DNA from 3 places in the Gracilibacillus sp. JCM 18860 genome. Region 1 is predicted to be linked to each of the others. Evidence: predicted binding sites of a transcription regulator. Region 1 holds the regulator's gene; each other region holds the start of a gene.
What was found. Region 1 encodes Rex, which represses fermentation and respiration genes when NADH is low (regulators of the CRP and FNR family bind a similar motif). Its sites were predicted from a motif close to TTGTGAAATATTTCACAA; they were not measured.
Positions count from the first base shown of each region.

Region 1 (2,272 bases):
GATGAAATCAATTCTTTCTTTCAATCACGGGATAAAAGAATTGGACAAATTGTATTATGGACAATACTCGGTTTCTTCTTAGTATTAATTGCTCAGGTAGCATCCACCGTCATTGAACGTTTTGTATTTGGTGCACCAGTTGGTTCTGAAAATACGATGCAATTGATGCAAGTAGCGAGACAAGCACCAATATTTATTATTCTTATTTCTATTTTAGGTCCAATCCTGGAGGAGCTCGTATTCCGTAAAGCGATTTTTGGTTCCCTATATAAAAAAATGAACTTCTTCTTTGCCGGAATTATTTCAGGGGTTTTATTTGCTGTCTTGCATAACGATTTCAGTCATCTCTTAACCTATATAGCAGTTGCATTTGTGCTTGCCTTTATCTATGTCGAAACCAAAAGAATTCTCGTACCTATTCTTGCACATATGGCGATGAACACATTTGCAGTCATTGGGCAATTATCACTTGATCCAGAAGAAATGGAACAAATGCTAGAACAGGTACAGTTCATCTTAGTTGGGGGCTTTTAAAAACATGAGATTTTCACCATTGGGCTCTGCCATCATCTATTTCATTTTGGGCTCATTATTTATCTATATTGGCATAAAATCTGCCGATGATACGGTATTTAATTTCATTACACTTGCATTAGCGTTTTTTGCTACCATTGATTTCGTTGTTGCAATACGACTAGTAAGCTTACATTTTAAAATTAAAAAGGCGAAGAAAAAATAAGAAGTGCCTCTCATCAGCACTTCTTATTTTTCCTCTATTTCTAATGGATAATGCTTCATAAAATAAACGAGTGACTGCAGCTCTACTGATAGGTCAATATGGTGGACGCGAACATTATCTGGAACGGTAATCCTTGCAGGGGTAAAGTTTAAGATACCTTTTATTCCTGCTTTCACCAGTCGATCTGCCATAGACTGCGCTTCAGAAACTGGTACGGTAAGAATAGCTACCTGAATATCTCCTATTTTTTCTTCTAATTCATCTATATGATGAACATTGACATTTCGAATCTCTGTTCCTACCTTGATTGGATCCGCATCAAATGCCACTTCTATCTTCGTATTATTGTTTTTGGTAAAATTATAATTTAAAAAAGCGGTTCCTAAATTCCCGACACCAATCAGGACAACAGGCGTATTCTCATCCTGGTCTAAGGTTTTACGGAAAAAGCCGAGTAAGTAATCGACATTGTAGCCATATCCTTTTTTTCCTAATGCACCAAAATACGAAAAATCTCTGCGAATGGTAGCAGAGTCGACCTTCATTGCAAGACTAAGTTCCTTTGATGAGACACGGTCTTTACCTTGGATATGTAAATTATTCAAAAAACGATAATATAAAGGTAATCGCTTCGCTGTAGCTTGTGGAATTTTATGTTGATTAGGCATCCTCTATTCCCCTTATTTCTTCATTAAATATTATTCTCTCTTTATTCTAACAGAAAAAAAGAAAAAAGTCGTGAAATTGTTCACTTGTCTATCTACTTCCCTTACTTGCAGTTCGTTCGCCTTTTAGATACACTTACATCATTGAGGTGAACGATGATGATTTATTTACAGGTGAACAATTTAACCAAACGATTTGGTGCTGAGCTGATCTTATCTAATATAAAACTAGAAATTAAACAAAATGACCGGATTGCCATTGTTGGTCGAAATGGTGCGGGAAAATCTACCTTATTAAATATAATTGCAGGTAACCTTAGCTATGATGAAGGAGAGATCCATAAACCAAAGGATGTTACCTTAGGATATCTTGCCCAACATACGGGACTTGATTCTACAGAAACGATCTGGGATGAAATGTTAAAGATCTTTTCCCATTTGTTAAAGGAAGAAAAGGAACTGAGAAGCATGGAACAGCAAATGGGAGATTCTGATCTATTAGCAGATACAGAAAAATATCAACAACTACTAGTAAGCTATGACCGCAAACAAGAAGCATTTAAGCAAGCTGGTGGCTATGAATATGAGCCTGAAATCAAAGCCGTTCTAAACGGTCTAGATTTTCCTGAATCCATGTGGGACACATCGATTGCCACATTAAGTGGTGGTCAGAAGACGAGACTCGCCCTTGGAAAGCTTCTTCTAACAAAACCTAATGTACTAATACTAGATGAGCCAACCAATCATCTAGATATTCAAACCTTAACATGGCTTGAAGGCTATCTAAACAGCTATCAAGGTGCCGTTGTGATCGTATCCCATGACCGATACTTCCTTGATAAAACGGTTCAAATTGTCTATGAAATTT
Region 1 is NZ_AP043868.1:1,861,109-1,863,380, forward strand. Features, by position in the region: gene ACZ5R4_RS09455 (CPBP family intramembrane glutamic endopeptidase) at 1-534, shown strand, start outside; gene ACZ5R4_RS09460 (DUF4305 domain-containing protein) at 539-739, shown strand; gene ACZ5R4_RS09465 (redox-sensing transcriptional repressor Rex) at 763-1,407, opposite strand; gene ACZ5R4_RS09470 (ABC-F family ATP-binding cassette domain-containing protein) at 1,564-2,272, shown strand, end outside.

Region 2 (2,272 bases), 640 kb from region 1:
CTTCTGGAATTGCACCAAGCTTGTTCTCTACTCTTTCTATCATACTTTTTTTAAGTACAGTCAATCCTCTCACCCTCTCTACTAACTAATCTGAATCGTTGTTGACATCACTTGATGGCCAGCTCCACAATATTCATTACAAAGCACTAAATAATTTCCTGGTTTATCAAAGGTTTGCGTGATTCTCTGGATATAACCTGGAACCACCATTGTATTAACATTGGTATTGGCAATCTCCATTCCGTGAACCACATCCTTAGATGTCATGACAAAATGCACGGTTGAACCAGCTGGAAACTCTAATTCCATGGGATCAAAGCTAAAAATTTCTAAAGTCATGACAACTTCATATTCCTTTTCCCCGATTTTTTTTACGCCAGGATTATTAAAGGGCTCTTGTTGCTCGACTTTTTGTGGATCAATCGTCTCTTGATTGCTGGGAGGACCAAGCTCATCTGCAAAGGCTTGATAACCGATAATAAACATAAACCCTAAAATCATAACAGAACTTAAAATTAACCATATTTTTTCATAACGATGCACGAGATTCCCTCCTCTAAACTCTTGCCATAAATAAGCTCCAAATACCTAACCATAATAATGCAATGAAACTACCTAAAAATAATACAGATACGAATGCACCTTTTAATGAAGCTTCTTTATTATTCTCCACTTGTTTTCCCACCGTATTTGCCTCCTTTTTCTTATTTAGCTTCATTGTATTTTCACTGATAATCATTCGCAGTGAGGTAAATCACTTTCCTCTAATGTTCATTTTTTAGACAAAGAATTAGGATAATATATTTAAATGTGATTTTTCTCACAGAGTCTACTATTGGATAACGATATAGTTAGCATGAACAATTAAATTGGAGGGATTTTCATGAATAGATTTGATTTAGAAATGAAGACAGGAGACATAGTTACACAATTCCCAAAGGCTAGTTCCCTATTCAAACAGTATAAAATAGATTTTTGTTGTGGAGGGAATCGTCCGATTGGAGAGGCTCTAGAAAAAAGAAGGCTCGACAAAGAAGCGGTTTTGACTGAAATAAACCAGCTATATGAGGAAACAAATAATCAAGATGAAATCGATTGGACAAGCAAAAGCAATCTAGAGCTCATTGAACATATAGTGGAAAAACATCATGGTTATTTGAAACAAGTTCTACCTGAATTAAGCAAATATGTGACAAAGGTTCAACGCGTGCATGGAGAAGCACATCCAGAGCTTACGACCGTTTACACCGTATTCCATCAATTAAAAAGTGAACTAGAATCACATCTTGAAAAGGAAGAAAGCACGCTATTTCCTAAATTAATGGATAATGATGTAGAGGCAGCAGCTGCAATCATTCATCATTTCGAGGAAGAACATGAGCATGAGGGCAGATTGCTAGAGCTGATGCGTGAAGTAACAGACGATTACGCTATTCCAACAGGGGCATGTAATACGTACCAGCTAACTTATTTAAAATTAGATGAATTAGAGTCAGATCTATTTCAGCATATTCATCTAGAGAACAATATACTCTTCCCACGTTTTACTGCTTCATAAAAGACGATATATAGCAGGGCAATCTAGAGATAAGGTGATAACAATGGCAAAAACAAAAATAATTTTACCAAAAGAACATGGTTCGTGGGCCATGTTCCTTCTTCCCACATTACTTGGCATCTTTTTATCTAACCCTAGAGGGCTACATGTTGTCTTTTTGATTGGCTGGTTTTTTCTATATTTAATGTCAACCCCATTACTTAATGTGGTAAGGAATAAACGCAAGAAGAAAAAGATGCTTCCATGGATGCTGTGGTATGGTATACCATCCTTACTATGTTTGATTCCATTAGTGATCATTATGCCAAGTCTTCTACTATTTGGTTCGTTTATGCTCCCACTCTTTGCAGTTAATGTGTATTTTATTAAGACTAAAAATGAACGATCACTGTGGAATGACTTAAGTGGGATCATTATTTTTGCGATTGGGGGTATGGCGAGCTACTACATCGGGATTGAACAGTTCACTATGGACCTATTGATCCTTTTGTTCATAATCACTGCTTATTTTATGGGTAGTGCCTTTTATGTGAAATCATTGATTCGTGAGTTAAAAAATCGATCCTTTCAATACAAATCTAATATTTACCACGCCCTGTTATTACTTCTACCGATACTCCTAAATTGGAAGTCCTTAGCGATTGCTTTTCTTCCTGGAGTACTTAAGGATTGGCTGACACCTAGAGATGGCCAAGTCAAGCCGATCCATTCTGG
Region 2 is NZ_AP043868.1:1,220,925-1,223,196, forward strand. Features, by position in the region: gene ACZ5R4_RS06355 (cbb3-type cytochrome c oxidase subunit I) at 1-43, opposite strand, end outside; gene ACZ5R4_RS06360 (cytochrome c oxidase subunit II) at 82-501, opposite strand; gene ACZ5R4_RS06365 (cytochrome c oxidase subunit 2A) at 557-685, opposite strand; gene ric (iron-sulfur cluster repair di-iron protein) at 884-1,558, shown strand; gene ACZ5R4_RS06375 (YwiC-like family protein) at 1,602-2,272, shown strand, end outside.
Region 2: a site for Rex is predicted at 809-826, ahead of ric (iron-sulfur cluster repair di-iron protein). Genes of this name have one in related genera too.

Region 3 (2,272 bases), 650 kb from region 1:
AAATGGTGGAATTCTGATAGATATTTGCAAGAGATGATGATCTAACATTTCCAGCTTTTATCGGCAATAAACCGCTTGGGTAAACATCTCCAATATGGCTAACAAAAACAAAGCCATTTCCATCATTTACTCCCTTAGGTGCACGTCCAAGACCATCAATTGTACCAGTTGCCCCTTTTATTAAGGCATCCTCATAATCAATATGGTCATGCCGATTTTTATGTTCCCTCATTTTTTGCTGGATTACAACTCGTCGGTAATGCTGTGCTGCTGTTGTTTTAATATCAAAATCCACTCTTTTACTTAACTGGTATAGCCAGCGCAAAACCTTTTCATGCTCTGCAGGAGAGATCATATCCTTCGCTTGTCCCCTTCCAATCGGGACAAGAAAAAAGACACTCCAAAGCACACATTGCAGTTTTTTTACTAATTCTGCCATCTCATCTAGTACCTCATAATTATATTTGGAGATAACCGTGTTGATCTGAACAGGTATTTCTAATTCATGTAAGTATTGAATACTTTGTATCGTTAAGTCAAATGAGCCATTTGTTCCTCTAAAATGGTCATGAATTTTTGCAGTTGGACCATCTAAACTAAATGCCCATCTTGATAAGCCGACCACCTTTGCTTTTTGAATAGCTTCTTTCGTCACGTTTGGTGTTGCACTTGGTGTCATCGACACTCTGACACCCTTCTTTACGGCATATTCTGCTAGAGCATAAACATCGTTACGCATTAAGGGATCACCACCAGTAAATACCAAAAGTGGATTATCCATCAAGTGAATCTGATCAATTAGATTTATACCTTCCTCATAGCTGAGTTCAAGAGGATGGCGTTTATATTGTGCTTCTGCTCGGCAATGAAGACATTTTAGTTCACAGGCGCGAGTTAGTTCCCATATAACGATAAATGGATTTTTATGATAATCTCGAGTAAACATTGATGAACTCCTTCTTGTGAAAAATTTAAAATATAGATGCAGTGTAATCCGAAATGGATGTCATAATAGTGGAAAAAATCACTTTTAAAGGAAAACTTTATGACAATTTATTGAATTAGCCCTAAGAATCGATAATAATAGTGTTAGATTGTGATTTGAATCACAAAGTTATTTGATAAACTTTTCTACAATAAAGAAGAGATCTCCATCAATTGGTTACTTAGCTAAGACAATGTCTGTGGGAAGGAGCAGGTTTGGATGTCTACAAATATCATTCAGGATGTTTTATGGAATGTGCCATTATTTAAAGAATTGACCAGAGAAGAAATTGGGGCTATAACGGAAATTGCTAAAATTAAACAATATGCAACCAATAGTTATGTTTTTATGCAGGGCGAGTCCTTAGAACGAGTTCATTTCATCCATAAAGGTAAAGTCAAAATATATAAAACAGATATTAATGGAAAAGAACAAATTGTATCGATCCTCAAATCTGAGGATATGTTTCCACATGCTGGTTTCTTTAGAAAAGGTAATTATCCGGCACATGCCGAGATTATAGAGTCAGCTACTTTAGTGGAAATACCAATTCTTGCATTTGAGCAATTACTATTACAATACCCATCATTAAGCATTAAATTGTTCCGAGTAATGGGTGATATTATTGTAGATTTACAAAAACGCTTAGAAGAACAAGTACTCCATAATACGGAAGAACAAATTATCATGTTATTAATTCGCCTTTCCAAGACACATGGGAAGCAATGTACGGATAAAAATATGATCCTCACCACTCGTTTTACGAATCAAGAACTAGCGAACATGATCGGTTCCTCAAGGGAAACCGTCAGTCGAACAATTAATAAATTGAAAAGAGAGGGACTCGTCAAAGGCACGAAACAAGGCTATCTATTATTAGATATGGATTGTCTACAACATTACGATTGTTAAATAGAAGGAGTAAAAAGTCGATCAATAAATGATATGCTCCCCTTAAGGTAGACAGATTAAAAAATATAAATCTGTTTTGCCTTAAGGGGAGTTTCTATGTCAAATAAATCTTATTCAAGCAAATTTAAATATGAAGTAATAAAGGACTATCAAAACGAAAATTATACATTGAAGGAATTATGCTCAAGATATCAAATTTCAAAATATACTCTTTATAAATGGATACAGAAATTTGAAAAGGAAGGTATAAGAGGGTTAAAAAACTCAAAAACATGGAAAAGGTATTCTAAAGAATTAAAGGTAAGAGCTGTAAAGAGTTACGTATCCGGAGAGTTTTCCCAAGAAGAGATTGTTCGAAAATTTGAAATTTCGAGT
Region 3 is NZ_AP043868.1:1,215,539-1,217,810, reverse strand. Features, by position in the region: gene ACZ5R4_RS06340 (TIGR04053 family radical SAM/SPASM domain-containing protein) at 1-946, opposite strand, end outside; gene ACZ5R4_RS06335 (Crp/Fnr family transcriptional regulator) at 1,205-1,897, shown strand; partial or broken gene ACZ5R4_RS06330 (IS3 family transposase) at 1,994-2,272, shown strand, end outside.
Region 3: a site for Rex is predicted at 1,095-1,112, ahead of ACZ5R4_RS06340 (TIGR04053 family radical SAM/SPASM domain-containing protein). Genes of this name have one in related genera too.